Regions from separate parts of the Niveibacterium microcysteis genome, predicted to be linked through region 2. Evidence: predicted binding sites of a transcription regulator. Region 2 holds the regulator's gene; each other region holds the start of a gene.

Region 1 (3,207 bases), 800 kb from region 2:
CGATTAAAACCGCTCTCCGCCGCGTAGAGAATCGCCTCAAAGGACTGCAGCAGATTCTTTACATCGTGGGTCAGGCGCGCGCCGGTCTCATGGATCGCGCGCAGATAGCCAATCTCGGCGAGGTCGGCAGCCTGCCGCCGGGACACCAGGAATTCGGCAAGGATGTTGACCATCAAATCCCAACGCCAGAGCGTGACCGCATCCGCCGTGCCGCGTGTACCGATGGTCACCACCAGATCACCGTGTGCGATCCGGTTCGTATGGCGCCCGAGGCGCCCGACACTCCCATCAAGCCCCGGCTCTGCTTGCCAGGCGACACCCGTCACACCGGGCAACTCCAGCATCCGACTCGCCGCGGCGGCAAGAAAGGCCGTCGCCGAGGGCGCATTGCGCGCTTCTTCCGATACCTCGCCCAGCCATTCCTCAAGCGGCAATGACCCAGCCAATGCGCGGCGCGACAACAGCAGCGCCACGCCGGAATAGCCCCCCCTCGGATTCCAGAGCCAGCCCAACATGAGCAGCACAACGGCGACCGAGCCCACCGACTGAAGCAGCGCTCGCTCGTAAGAAGCGCCCGTCAGAAACATGAAGGCCAGCGCGGTCAGCACGATCACGCCCACCGCCAGCATCGCAGTGGCCGCGGCGGCGAAGTCCGGCAGGGCGCCCGCGCGCTGCCACCGCTTCGTCAGCGCAGCCAGGGCAACCAGAACGACGACCACGTAGCCGCTGTCACGAGCGAGCCGCGCGAGCAGACTTCGCACGTCCGGATCCAGCGGCACGCCGAGCGGCACCACCCAGGCCAGCAGGACGAGTACGAGATAGCCGAAACCGAGCAGATCGGGCAACCGCTCCCGCCGAGCGCTACGGCTGGCCGCCTGCGCAACGACCAGGCCAGCCAACATGCAGAGCCATACCGAGAGACTCACCCAGCCAAGGGCCCACTGGAAAGCGACAAGCCCCGCGAGCAGCAGCACCAGCGGCATCACGTCGAGCCGGCGATTGGCCGACACCATGGGCTGCCAAAGCAGAAACGCACCCAAGTGCGCCGTCAGCAACATGCGGCCGGCCCAGCCGTCGAACCCCGCCACCAGCGCAAGTTGCAGACACGCCAACATCGCGGCCAGCGCGTGGCCTGGCTTGCGCACCGTGTCGCGCCATTGGTCGCCGGCGCTCACTGCCATTTCGACGATGCGTCCAGATTACGTCGCAATAGCGTCGAATTTTCGACACCACACCCCAAACAGCAACGCCTCCCTCGCGACAAACCCACGGTATCACTTGACTGCCGCGCCGCCCGCGGTCGGGCACGGATCCTGCTGATCATCTCGGGCACACAGCCTCCAACGGAAGTCCTTCATGAAACGGCAAGCCGGCTTCACCTTAGTCGAGATCGCAATTGTATTGGTCATCATCGGTCTGCTGCTTGGCGGCGTCCTGAAAGGCCAGGAGCTAATCGAGAGCGCCAAGGTCAAGAACATCGCCCAGGACATTCGGGCGATTTCAGTTGCAGTGCTGACTTACCAGGACAAGTATCGGGCGCTTCCAGGCGACGATACGAAGGCTGGGGGCTCCACTGGTCGATGGGGCGCCGACGCGTGCAGCGTGTCAGGCGCTGGCAACGGCGTTATTGACGGCGATCCGTTTGCCGCGAAAGACTCCGACACCGAGCCGATTTGCGCTTGGGAGCATCTTCGTCGCGCAGGGCTTCTCACCGGCGAAGTCACGGATGGAAACCCCAAACATACTGATCTCGGGGTGTTTGGACTGACCAGTTCCCCTATCAGCAACGGCGCGAACCGTCTGCGCGGCGTGCTCTACATCTGTGCGAACAACGTTCGGGGGCGCCGCGTTATTCCGTTAGACGCACTCATGGATGACGGAGACCCAGCGACTGGATCAATGGTCGCGACGAGCGCGCTGAAAGCAGCCAGCAGCGGTGGCTTTACGTTGACTCCCGTGTCATCAGGTACGGTCGTCGACGGCGATTCCTACATCGTGTGTATGGGTTTTTGATCGCCCTACGCGATTACAACGGGCCGCAATAGCGGCCCGTTGTCATTCACACTCCCTGCAACAACCTTGCCTCCGCCGTCGCAAGAGACTCTGGCGTCCCCAGCAGCACCACCACGTCGCCGGTCTCGAATACCAGATCCGATTCAGGGTTGATCGCACGCACCCCGCGCCGGCGCACCGCGGACACTTTCGCCCCCGCCTCCGGCAAAGCCAACTCGGCGATCGATCGCCCGATACAGCCGGCGCCGTCGGGCAAAGCCACTGAGTGCAGGCGCTCAAGCGTAGCGTCCGGGTCATCCGCGGCATCGGAGCGCCCGTGGAAGTAGCCACGCATCAGCGCGTAGCGCTGCGAGCGGATGTCGCGCACGCGGCGGATCACACGCGACAGCGGCACGCCGGTCAGCGCCATGGTGTGGCTGGCCAGCGTGATGCTGGTCTCAAAGATGTCGGTGACGACCTCGGCAGCCCCCGCAGCCGTCAGCTTCTCAAGCTGTGCTTCTTCAAGCGCACGAACAACCACCGGGATGTCCGGCCGCAACTCACGCACCAGATCCGTAACCCGACACGCAGAGCCCACGTCCGCGTAGGACACCACGATCGCAGCGGCGCGCGCCACGCCCGCCGCAATCAGGGTTTCGCGACGCGCGGCGTCACCATACACAACGGTCTCGCCGGCCGCCGCGGCTTCGCGTACGCGATCGGGGTCCAGATCGAGGGCGACGTAGCCGACGCCTTCCTGCTCGACGAAGCGCGCCAACAGCTGCCCCGTGCGGCCATAGCCGCAGATGATCACATGCCGTTCGGTCGTCATGGATTGCGCAGCCACGCGCGTGAGCTCCATCGATCGCAGCAGCCACTCCGACGCGACGAAACGCATCACCAGTTTATTGCTGGCTTGCACGATGAAGGGCGCAGCCAACAGCGACAGCACCACGGCGGCAACGGCGGCCTGTATCAGCGCATCGCTGCCGAGTTTGTTGGCGGACATCTGCGAAAGCAGCACGAAGCCGAATTCGCCGCCAGCGCACAGCCACAAGCCGCTGCGTACCGCGTTGCCCGGCGTGGCGCCGAAAAGGCGCGCTGCCGCAAACACCACCGCGAATTTCGTCGCCAGAATGCCAACCAGCATGCCCAGCACCAACAGCAGATGCCCGAAGATCACCCTCGCATCGAGGAAGGTGCCGACCGTGACGA
Region 2 (3,207 bases):
GCAGGATGCTTTCCAGCTGATGCTGTACCTTGTCGCGTGCCTGGCGACGAATCCAGCCCAGCTCCGCCTCGCCCATCACCTGAATGCGGTTCGGGTGGATGATGTTGAGGTGGCCTACCAGCTCGGCTGGCCACACTTTCTCGTTTGGAACCTGAACCTCGACATCGAGCGGGCCGGCGAGATGGCTCAGGCCGAGCCGGTCGCGGTTGTCCTCGTAGATCCGGGCGACGCTAGTTCGCCGCATTCGGGTTCCAGTTCACGAACAGGGTGTGGGCCTCGGACGCATCACTGGCCTGCGCCAGTGCATCGCGGAAGCTGCGGTCGGAGAACATCTGTGCGAGCTCCGATAGCAGTCGCAGGTGGTGCTCGGTGGCGCTTTCCGGCACCAGCAGCACGAACATCAGATTCACCGGCTTGCCGTCCGGGGCCTCGAATGGCACGGGCTGCGCAAGGCGGATGAAGGCACCGACGGCGTCGCGCAGGCCCTTGATACGGCCGTGCGGAATCGCAATGCCTTGTCCAAGGCCGGTGGAGCCGAGCTTTTCACGCGTGAAAAGCGCGTCGTAGACGGCGCTGCGCGCGAGTCCCTGATGGTTTTCGAAGAGCAGGCCAGCCTGTTCGAAGACGCGCTTCTTGCTGCTCGCCTCAAGATCGACGAGCACATTGGACGGCGGCAGCAGCGGGGCGATGAGATTCATGCTTGGGGTTCAGAAATGCACTGCGCGCCCGAAGGCGCGCAGATCCGGGGTCAGCTCATGTTCGGCGCGGGGGCTTTCCGCAAGCTTACGCGCCGGGATTCACTAGAGCGACCGTGATTACGATTCTGCAGATTGGCGCTTGTGCGCCTCGTGGCCGTGATCGTAGGACTTTTCCTTGTGCTTGAGAACCTGCCTGTCCAGTTTGTCCGTCATGGCGTCGATTGCGGCATACAAATCTTCGTCAATGCTCTCGACGAAAATGTCCTTGCCGCGTACATGTACCGTCACTTCCGCCTTTTGCTTCAGCTTTTCCACCGACAGGATCACGTTAACGCTCGTGACGTGATCGAAGTGGCGAATCACGCGATCCAGTTTCGATGTTACGTAGTCGCGGAGCGCGGCGGTAACTTCGAGATGGTGTCCGGTGATGTTCAGGTTCATGATTTATCCTCTCAGATCATCTTGCGCTGGCTGACCGGCGGGATGTTGAGCGACTCGCGGTACTTTGCGATGGTTCGTCGCGCAACGACAATCCCCTGCTGGCCGAGAAGCTCGGCAATCCGCGCATCGGATAGCGGTTTTTTGCGATCCTCTGCCGCGACCAGCTGGCGAATCAGCGCACGAATCGCCGTAGCTGAACACGCGCCGCCAGAATCCGTGGCGACGTGGCTGCCGAAAAAATACTTCAGTTCAAGGATACCTCTTGGCGTGGCCATGTACTTCTGCGTGGTCACCCGAGAGATCGTCGACTCATGCAGATCAAGCTGCTCCGCGATTTCGCGCAGTGTCAGCGGACGCATTGCCACGTCCCCATAATCGAAGAACTGCCGCTGGCGGTCAACGATTGCCTGGGATACCCGCAGGATCGTGTCAAACCGTTGCTGCACGTTCTTGATCATCCAGCGTGCCTCCTGCAACTGCCCGGCCAGCGATCCGGCCGAGCCGCGGTTCTGCTGCAGGATTCCGGCGTAGAGCTGGTTGATCCGCAGCTTGGGCATCGCGTCCGGGTTCAGTGTCGCACTCCAGTGGCCGCGCACCTTGCGCACGATCACATCCGGGATCACATATCGCGTCTCGATTGCGGCAAACCGCGCACCGGGGCGCGGATCGAGGCTGCAAACGAGCTGGTGCGCCTCGCGCAGCGTTTCGTCGCTGCAACCCAGATGCCGCTTGAGTCGCACGAAATCCCGCGCGGCCAGCAGCTCCAGATGCTGCTCAACGATGATGATCGCGGCTTCACGCGCAGCGCTCTCAGGCAGCAGGCGCAATTGCAGCTTCAGGCATTCGCCTGGCGAGCGTGCGCCGATGCCCGGCGGATCGAGGTTCTGCAGGTGCGCGAGGGCGATCTGCAGCTCGTCGACGTCAACTTCAAACTCGGGCGGCAACAGCTCCAGCAGTTCGTCGAGCGGCTGGGTCAGATAGCCATCGTCGTCGAGCGCTTCGATCATGAAGCGCAGCAGCGCGCGATCGCGGTCCGACAGCGGCATCAGGGCAACTTGTTCATCCAGGTGGTCGCGCAGGCTCGTCTGCGCAGCACGGAATTCCTGGAAATCCGTTTCGTCGTCATCGTCGCGATTGCCGCTGCCGCCACCTTCGCCGGACCACTCGGTGGGGCCGTCGTCATAGCTGCCGGCATCGTCGAAGCTCGGCTCGCTCGGTTCGGGCGAGGTCTCGGCCGCTTCGGCCGCCGCATCGTTGGCGGTGTCGGTGCGTTCGTCGCCGCTCGGCGTGGTGGCGGATTGCCCCCAGGCTTCCGGGTCCGACTCGGCGTCTTCGCGTTCGAGCAAGGGGTTCTCGAGCAGCATGCGCTCGATTTCGCTGTTGAGCTCCAGTGTCGATAGCTGCAGCAGCTTGATCGACTGTTGCAGCTGCGGGGTCAGCGCGAGCTGCTGGGAGATGCGGAGCTGGAGCGAGGGCTTCATCGTGGGGGTTGCGCGATCAGAGTCGGAAATGCTCGCCGAGGTAAACCTCGCGAACCTTGTCGTTCTGGACGATTTCGTCGGGGCGGCCGCTGGCGAGCACCACCCCTTCGGTGATGATGTAGGCGCGGTCGCAGATGCCCAGCGTCTCGCGCACGTTGTGATCAGTGATCAGCACGCCGATGTTGCGATCCTTCAGGAAGCGGATGATCTTCTGGATATCGATCACCGCGATCGGGTCGACGCCGGCGAAGGGTTCGTCGAGCAGGATCACCTGCGGGTTGGTGGCCAGCGCGCGGGCAATTTCAACCCGCCGCCGCTCGCCGCCCGAGAGGGACATCGCGGTTGCATCGCGCAAGTGCGTGATGCCCAACTCGCCCAGCAGCTCATCGAGCCGCGCGGCGAGTTTGTCCTTCGGCAGCTTCTGCAGTTCAAGTACCGCGAGGATGTTCTCGGCCACCGTGAGCTTGCGGAATACCGAGTTTTCCTGCGGCAGGTAGGACAAGCCCAGATGCGCCCGCTTGTGGATCGGCAGGTGGGTGATTTCCTTGTCGTCGAGGGTGATCGTGCCGCCGTCGGCACGCACCAGG
Region 3 (3,207 bases), 1.0 Mb from region 2:
GTGGTAGCAGTTGGTCCACACCCGGCCGGCCTTGATGCCGCGGCCCATGCGGTAGGCGGTGTTGGCGTCGCGCGTCCACACGCCTGCGCCGAGCCCGTAGACCGTGTCGTTGGCAATTGCGAGCGCCTCCGCCTCGTCCTTGAAGGTGGTCACGGCCACGACCGGGCCGAAGATCTCCTCCTGGAAGATGCGCATCTTGTTGTGGCCGCGGAACATCGTCGGCTGGATGTAGTAGCCCTCTGCCAGCACGCCGCCAAGTTGTGCCCGTTCGCCGCCGATCAGGCAGCTTGCGCCCTCCTGCTTGCCCAGCGCGAGGTAGCTCTGGATTTTGTCCATCTGCATCTGCGAGGCCTGTGCGCCCATCATCGTCGCGGCATCAAGCGGGTTGCCCTGCTTGATCGCGCGCACGCGGGCCAGCACGCGGTCCATGAATTCGTCGTACATCGATTCGTGGATCAGCGCACGCGACGGGCAGGTGCAGACCTCGCCCTGGTTGAAGGCGAACAGCACGAGGCCCTCGATCGCCTTGTCGAGGAAGTCGTCGTCCTGCGCCGCTACGTCGGCGAAGAAGATGTTGGGCGACTTGCCGCCCAGCTCCAGCGTCGCCGGGATCAGGTTGCCGGCGGCAGCCTGCGCGATCACCTTGCCCGTTGCGGTGCTGCCGGTGAACGCGATCTTCGCGATGCGCTTGCTGGTCGCGAGCGGCATGCCGGCTTCACGGCCGAAGCCGTTGACGATGTTGAGCACGCCGGGCGGCAGCAGGTCGGCGATCAGTTCGACCAGTACCAGGATGCTGATCGGCGTCGATTCTGCGGGCTTCAGGACCACGCAGTTGCCGGCGCCCAGCGCCGGCGCGATCTTCCACGCGGCCATCAGGATCGGGAAGTTCCACGGGATGATCTGGCCGACCACACCCAGCGGCTCATGGAAGTGGTAGGCGATGGTGTTCTCGTCGATTTCGCTGATCGAGCCTTCCTGCGCGCGCAGCACGCCGGCGAAGTAGCGGAAGTGATCGACCGCGAGCGGGATGTCGGCGTTGAGCGTCTCGCGGATCGCCTTGCCGTTGTCCACCGTCTCGGCATAGGCGAGGCGCTCGAGGTTGGCCTCGATGCGCTCGGCGATCTTCAGCAGGATGTTCGAACGCTCGGCCGGCGAGGTGCGCCCCCACTTGTCGGCGGCGGCGTGTGCGGCGTCGAGCGCCAGTTCGATGTCCTCGGCGCCGGATCGTGCTGCCTGGCAGAAGGGCTTGCCGGTGATTGGCGTGATGTTGTCGAAGTATTCGCCACGCACCGGGGGCACCCATTTGCCTCCGATGAAGTTGTCGTAACGCTGCTTGAACTGGACGGGCGCGCCAGCTTGGCCGGGCAGTGCGTAGGTCATGGTCTCCTCCTGTTGTAGGTGTGCGGGCGATTGCTTCGCCTCGTGGCGTACCTGTGCAGTGCCCGTGCCAAGCGTTTGGGCGGCGCAGCTCGATCAGCCGGAAACCCATGCCGGGCGGGCATTGCGCCCCGATTGGCCTTGAGTGCGCGTGGAGGGTTTTGGGTGCCGCGGTGTCCAGTAATGGAACACCGCGTGTTCAAAGACTGGACAGCGGCAGCGGTGCGAGCGACGTCCGTTCGCTTTCAGACAGCATGGAAGTCAGGGGAGCGCGGTGCCGGGTCAAACTATTAGCAATGCTAATGATCTGTCTGCATATTTCAGATTGCTAATTCGATGCTGCTTCGGCCGCTATCCTGTTCTCCGCGGTCCTACAAAGGTGCCGCGAGTGCCCACGCAGTCGATACGTCCGCACACCGATCCGGTGCCGGTCAGCGTTGCCGCCTCTCCTTGCTGCCTCGCGCGGCGGCGGGCGTATCGACGGGCCTCGATAACAAGCAGAGCGATCAGGTGCAGCATGAACACCCACGTCATCTTTCAAGGTTTTCTCGTTACCGCCGGTCTGATCATGGCGATTGGCGCGCAGAACGCGCATGTGCTGAAGATGGGCCTCACGCGGCAGCATGTGCTGCCGACGATTCTCGTGTGCGCGCTGTCCGATGCCTTCCTGATCGGGCTCGGCGTGACCGGCATGGGCAAGGTGATCGAACACTTCCCGGTGGCGGTGGAAGTGGCGACCTGGGGTGGTGCTGCGTTCCTGATGTGGTACGGCCTGCGTTCCTTGCGCTCGGCCTTCAGTGCGCACGCACTGACGCCCGCTGACGCGCCGCCGATGCCGCTGAAGCAGGCGATCGTGCTGGTGCTGGGCTTTACCTACCTCAACCCGCACGCCTATCTCGACACGATCGTGCTGATCGGCTCGATCGGCGGGCGTGAGCATGGGCTGGACCGCGTTGGCTTCTGGCTCGGCTGCATTGCGGCGTCGGTCAGCTGGTTCATGCTGCTCGGCTACGGCGCGCGCTGGCTGGCTCCGTTGTTCGCCAAGCCGGCCTCGTGGCGGGTGCTCGATGCGATGATCGGCGTCGGCATGGGGATCATTGCGATCTCGCTGCTGCGCTGACCTGCCGGGGCGCGACGGCACCCCGGCGTTGGCGTCGCATCAGGCCTGCGTCGAGAGCAGGCTGGCGACCCCGGCACTGTTCTGATCGGTGCCGAAGGTGCCGTAAGCGTGCGCCAGTTGCAGGATCTTCATCATCAACTGCGCCTCGCTGTTGGCCTGCGCGTTCGTATTGCTGGTGTCCGACGTCGTGCCGCTGTCGCTGGCCTGCGTCGATTTGTCGTAGGCCATCGCTTCCTTGAAGCTGACCTTGCCGTCACCGTCGCTGTCCGCATCGTCGAAGTTGTTGACGATCTTGTTCAGCAGGTCGGTGCGCTTGCTGTCCTTGCTGCCGATTTCCTCGATCTGGCTGCTCAGCTGATCCTTCGTGAAACCGGTGTCGTCCTTCGGCGGCGGGGGCGGCATGCCGCCGGCAGCACCAGGCCCGCCTGGGCCGCCCATGCGCGAGCTCATCAACTGCTGGTCGAGCTGCGAAGCGAGGTTCTCGATCGCGCTTGAGAATTCGTCCTTCGTGACCTTTCCGTCGCTGTCGCTGTCGAACTGCTTGAAGACCTCGGCCGCGTCGATATTGCTGCTCTTGCCGCGCGCCTTGTCGACCATGCTGAAGGCGGTCGTGAGGTCGTCTTCCGAGATGTAGCCCTGCTGGCGTGTGTCGATCTTCGAAAACAGCGCACTGGCGAACTGGCTGGCGCCGGATGAAATGCCGCTGATGC
Region 4 (3,207 bases), 2.4 Mb from region 2:
ACCGGGGCCGTCTGTCATCGGAAAGACCCACATCTCCATGCCGGGGCTGTCAAGCGCTTGCAGGCTGACGCCGAACACGCCTTCGTAGAAACCCTTCGCTCGCGGCATGTCCTGCACATAGATCTCGAACCAGCCAACAGGGTTTCTTTGCATGACGCCTCCTTGATCCGCGTGTTGGCCGAGCCAGCGCCCGGCAGACTCCAAGAATCGTTCACGGATGGCAGCATTTCAAGCTGAAGCAAATTGCAGAATACCGCCCCGTGGTTGCATACGCCCGCCGCATCGCGAACGCCCGAGACAGCCAATCAAGCAACACAAAACAACAGGCGCCACTTCCCAACGTGTATCCCCAGCGCGGGCGGACGCCTCTCGGCTTCGATCTACATGGGGCGCTCTGCACACGACGAGCCGTGCCTCGACAGCGCACAAGCAACGGCTTACCCGCCGCGGGCCTTAACACGGTATCGTTGCGCCCTTCGTTCCACCCCGGTTTCAAGCATCGCCATGTCTCAGACCCGCCTCAGCCCCGATCACTACGCCACCCAGCTTGCCCCCAAGGTCGAGCAGTTCAAACACGATTTCGCCGCCTTCGGCCTGCCCGCGCCCGCGGTGTTTGAATCCGCTCCGCAGCACTACCGCATGAGGGCCGAGTTCCGCATGTGGCACCACGGCGAGCGGGTGGACTACGCGATGTGGGAAGCGGACAACCCGAAGCAGCCTGTGCTGCTGCAAGACTTCCCGACCGCGTCGGCGGCCATCTGCGAGGCCATGCCGGTTTTGCGCGACGCGGTGATCGCCTCGCCGGAGCTCAAGCGCAAGCTCTTCCAGGTGAACTTCCTGTCGACGCTCAGCGGCGAAATGCTGATCACGCTGATCTACCACCGCAGGCTTGACGAAGCCTGGGAAGCCGCCGCGCGCGAACTCGCAGCCAAGATGCAGGTCATGCTGATCGGGCGCAGCCACAAACAGAAGATCGTGCTGGAACGCGACTGGGTGCTGGAGGCATTTGAAGTAGACGGCCGCCCGCTGCGCTACCAGCAGATCGAGGGCAGCTTTAGCCAACCGAATGGCGGTATGAACCGCCAAATGCTCGGCTGGGCGTGTCAGCAGGCCAAAGGCCTGGGTGGCGATCTGCTGGAACTGTATTGCGGCAACGGCAATTTCACGGTCGCGCTGGCGCCTCACTTCGAGCGAGTGCTGGCAACCGAAGTGAGCAAGTCCTCGGTGCGTGCGGCGGCCTACAACCTGGAAGCCAACGGCGTAACGAACGTGGCCTTTGCGCGCCTCTCCAGCGATGAAATGAGCGATGCGCTGGCACGTGTGCGTCCTTTCCGGCGACTGAAGGACATTGACCTCGACAGCTACCACTTCAGTACGCTGTTCGTCGATCCGCCGCGCAGCGGGCTCGATGACACCACGTTGAAGATGGCGGCCGGCTTCGACCGCATCCTCTATATCTCGTGCAACCCGCAAACCCTGCGCGACAACGTAGAGGCCCTGCAAGCAACACATCGCATCGATGCCGCCGCGGTGTTTGACCAGTTCCCCTACACCCATCATCTCGAGTGCGGGCTGCTGCTCAGCCGCAAGGCTTGACGCCTGCCGCGCCTGTGCTGTTTCGTACATAGCACTGTGTAGGCTAAACGACAGAACGCGGCGCCCGCCCCACCAACGGCTAGGCGCCGCGGTGCAGGCGCGCATCGGCATGGCAATTGCTGAACCGGGGACAAACATCCTCGGGAGCGCCCCATGCCGACGCCTTCAACTTCGAACCCGACCGCACCGATCAGCGGTTGCGCCAGCGGCCGCTGTGGCTCCAGCACGCAACAAATCGACGAACTGGATGCCAGCACTGCGCAACGCGTGCAGGACCACCCCTGCTACTCCGAAGAGGCGCACAAGTACTTCGCGCGCATGCATGTGGCGGTGGCCCCCGCCTGCAACATCCAATGCAACTACTGCAACCGGAAGTACGACTGCAGCAATGAGTCCCGCCCAGGCGTCGTCTCGGAGGTTCTGACTGCGGCACAGGCAGTGAAGAAGACGCTCGCGGTCGCCGCCGCCATCCCGCAGATGAGTGTGCTGGGAATTGCCGGCCCGGGCGACGCGCTGGCCAACCCCGAGCGCACGTTCGCCACATTCGCCGAACTGTCAGAACGCGCGCCGGATCTGAAGCTATGCCTCTCCACCAACGGCCTGATGCTGCCGCGGTACGTCGACCAGATTGCGGCGTATCACGTTGATCACGTCACGATCACGATCAACTGCATCGACCCGGAAATTGGCGCGCAGATCTACCCATGGATCTTCTGGAACCACCGGCGCGTCACCGGCAGGGAAGCCTCGGAAATTCTCATCTCGCAGCAACAGAAAGGGCTCGAGATGCTGGTCGAACGCGGCATCCTCGTTAAGGTGAACTCGGTGATGATTCCGGGCATCAACGATCAACATCTCAAGGAAGTCTCTCGCGTTGTGCGCGCCAAAGGCGCGTTTCTGCACAACGTGATGCCGCTGATTTCCGACCCGGCGCACGGCACACACTTCGGTCTCACCGGCCAGCGCGGCCCGACCCCGCAGGAGCTGAAGGCCTTGCAGGACGACTGTGCCGGCGACATGAACATGATGCGCCACTGCCAGCAATGCCGTGCCGACGCCGTCGGCATGCTGGGCGAAGACCGTGGCGCAGAGTTCACGCTGGAAAAGATCGAGGCAATGCAGATCGACGAGCACGCCGCCATGGGTCGGCGAATCGCACTGCGGGCGGCCATCAACGCCGAACTGGCCGAAAAGCGCGCTGCGCGCCATGCTGCGAGCGCCCAAGTCATTGCACTCCACCGCGCCACTGTATCGCCCGGTCGCCCGGTGCGGATGGCCGTCGCCAGCAGCACCGGCGCGATCATCGACACGCACTTCGGCCATGCGAAGTCTTTCCGCATTCTTGAGGTCACGGCCGATAGCGTGCACACCCTTGGCACGCGTGCCGCCGCGCAGTACTGCGGTGGCGAGGCGGACTGCGGCGAGGCGGACAACACCCTCGCCCGAACCCTGGCCTCGCTCGCTGACTGCGAGGTCATGCTCTGCTCGCGTATCGGTATCGAGCCGTGGGGAAAACTGGAGGCTGCGGGCATCCGCCCCGACGGATCGCACGCGATGGAGGACGTGGCGTCCGCCGCAAGAGCAGTCTGGCAAGCGATGCTCGAAAGCGGC

Evidence for each region. The regulator sigma-54, encoded in region 2, starts transcription at its own class of promoters, with help from an activator protein. The targets are predictions, from matches to a motif close to TGGCACGCTTNCTGCTNA.
Region 1: a site for sigma-54 is predicted at 1,303-1,320, ahead of JY500_RS04460 (prepilin-type N-terminal cleavage/methylation domain-containing protein). Genes of this name have one in related genera too.
Region 3: a site for sigma-54 is predicted at 1,433-1,450, ahead of adh (aldehyde dehydrogenase). Genes of this name have one in related genera too.
Region 4: a site for sigma-54 is predicted at 1,702-1,719, ahead of nifB (nitrogenase cofactor biosynthesis protein NifB). Genes of this name have one in related genera too.

Annotation. Positions count from the first base shown of each region.
Region 1 covers NZ_CP071060.1:955,362-958,568, reverse strand. Annotated here, with positions in the region: gene JY500_RS04465 (ATP-binding protein) at 1-1,181, opposite strand, end outside; gene JY500_RS04460 (prepilin-type N-terminal cleavage/methylation domain-containing protein) at 1,357-2,013, shown strand; gene JY500_RS04455 (monovalent cation:proton antiporter family protein) at 2,060-3,207, opposite strand, start outside.
Region 2 covers NZ_CP071060.1:155,363-158,569, forward strand. Annotated here, with positions in the region: gene hprK (HPr(Ser) kinase/phosphatase) at 1-244, opposite strand, end outside; gene ptsN (PTS IIA-like nitrogen regulatory protein PtsN) at 231-698, opposite strand; gene hpf (ribosome hibernation-promoting factor, HPF/YfiA family) at 816-1,139, opposite strand; gene JY500_RS00700 (RNA polymerase factor sigma-54) at 1,151-2,620, opposite strand; gene lptB (LPS export ABC transporter ATP-binding protein) at 2,637-3,207, opposite strand, start outside.
Region 3 covers NZ_CP071060.1:1,175,544-1,178,750, forward strand. Annotated here, with positions in the region: gene adh (aldehyde dehydrogenase) at 1-1,380, opposite strand, end outside; gene JY500_RS05475 (LysE/ArgO family amino acid transporter) at 1,895-2,497, shown strand; gene JY500_RS05480 (EF-hand domain-containing protein) at 2,537-3,207, opposite strand, start outside.
Region 4 covers NZ_CP071060.1:2,617,739-2,620,945, forward strand. Annotated here, with positions in the region: gene JY500_RS11875 (VOC family protein) at 1-153, opposite strand, end outside; gene trmA (tRNA (uridine(54)-C5)-methyltransferase TrmA) at 505-1,596, shown strand; gene nifB (nitrogenase cofactor biosynthesis protein NifB) at 1,750-3,207, shown strand, end outside.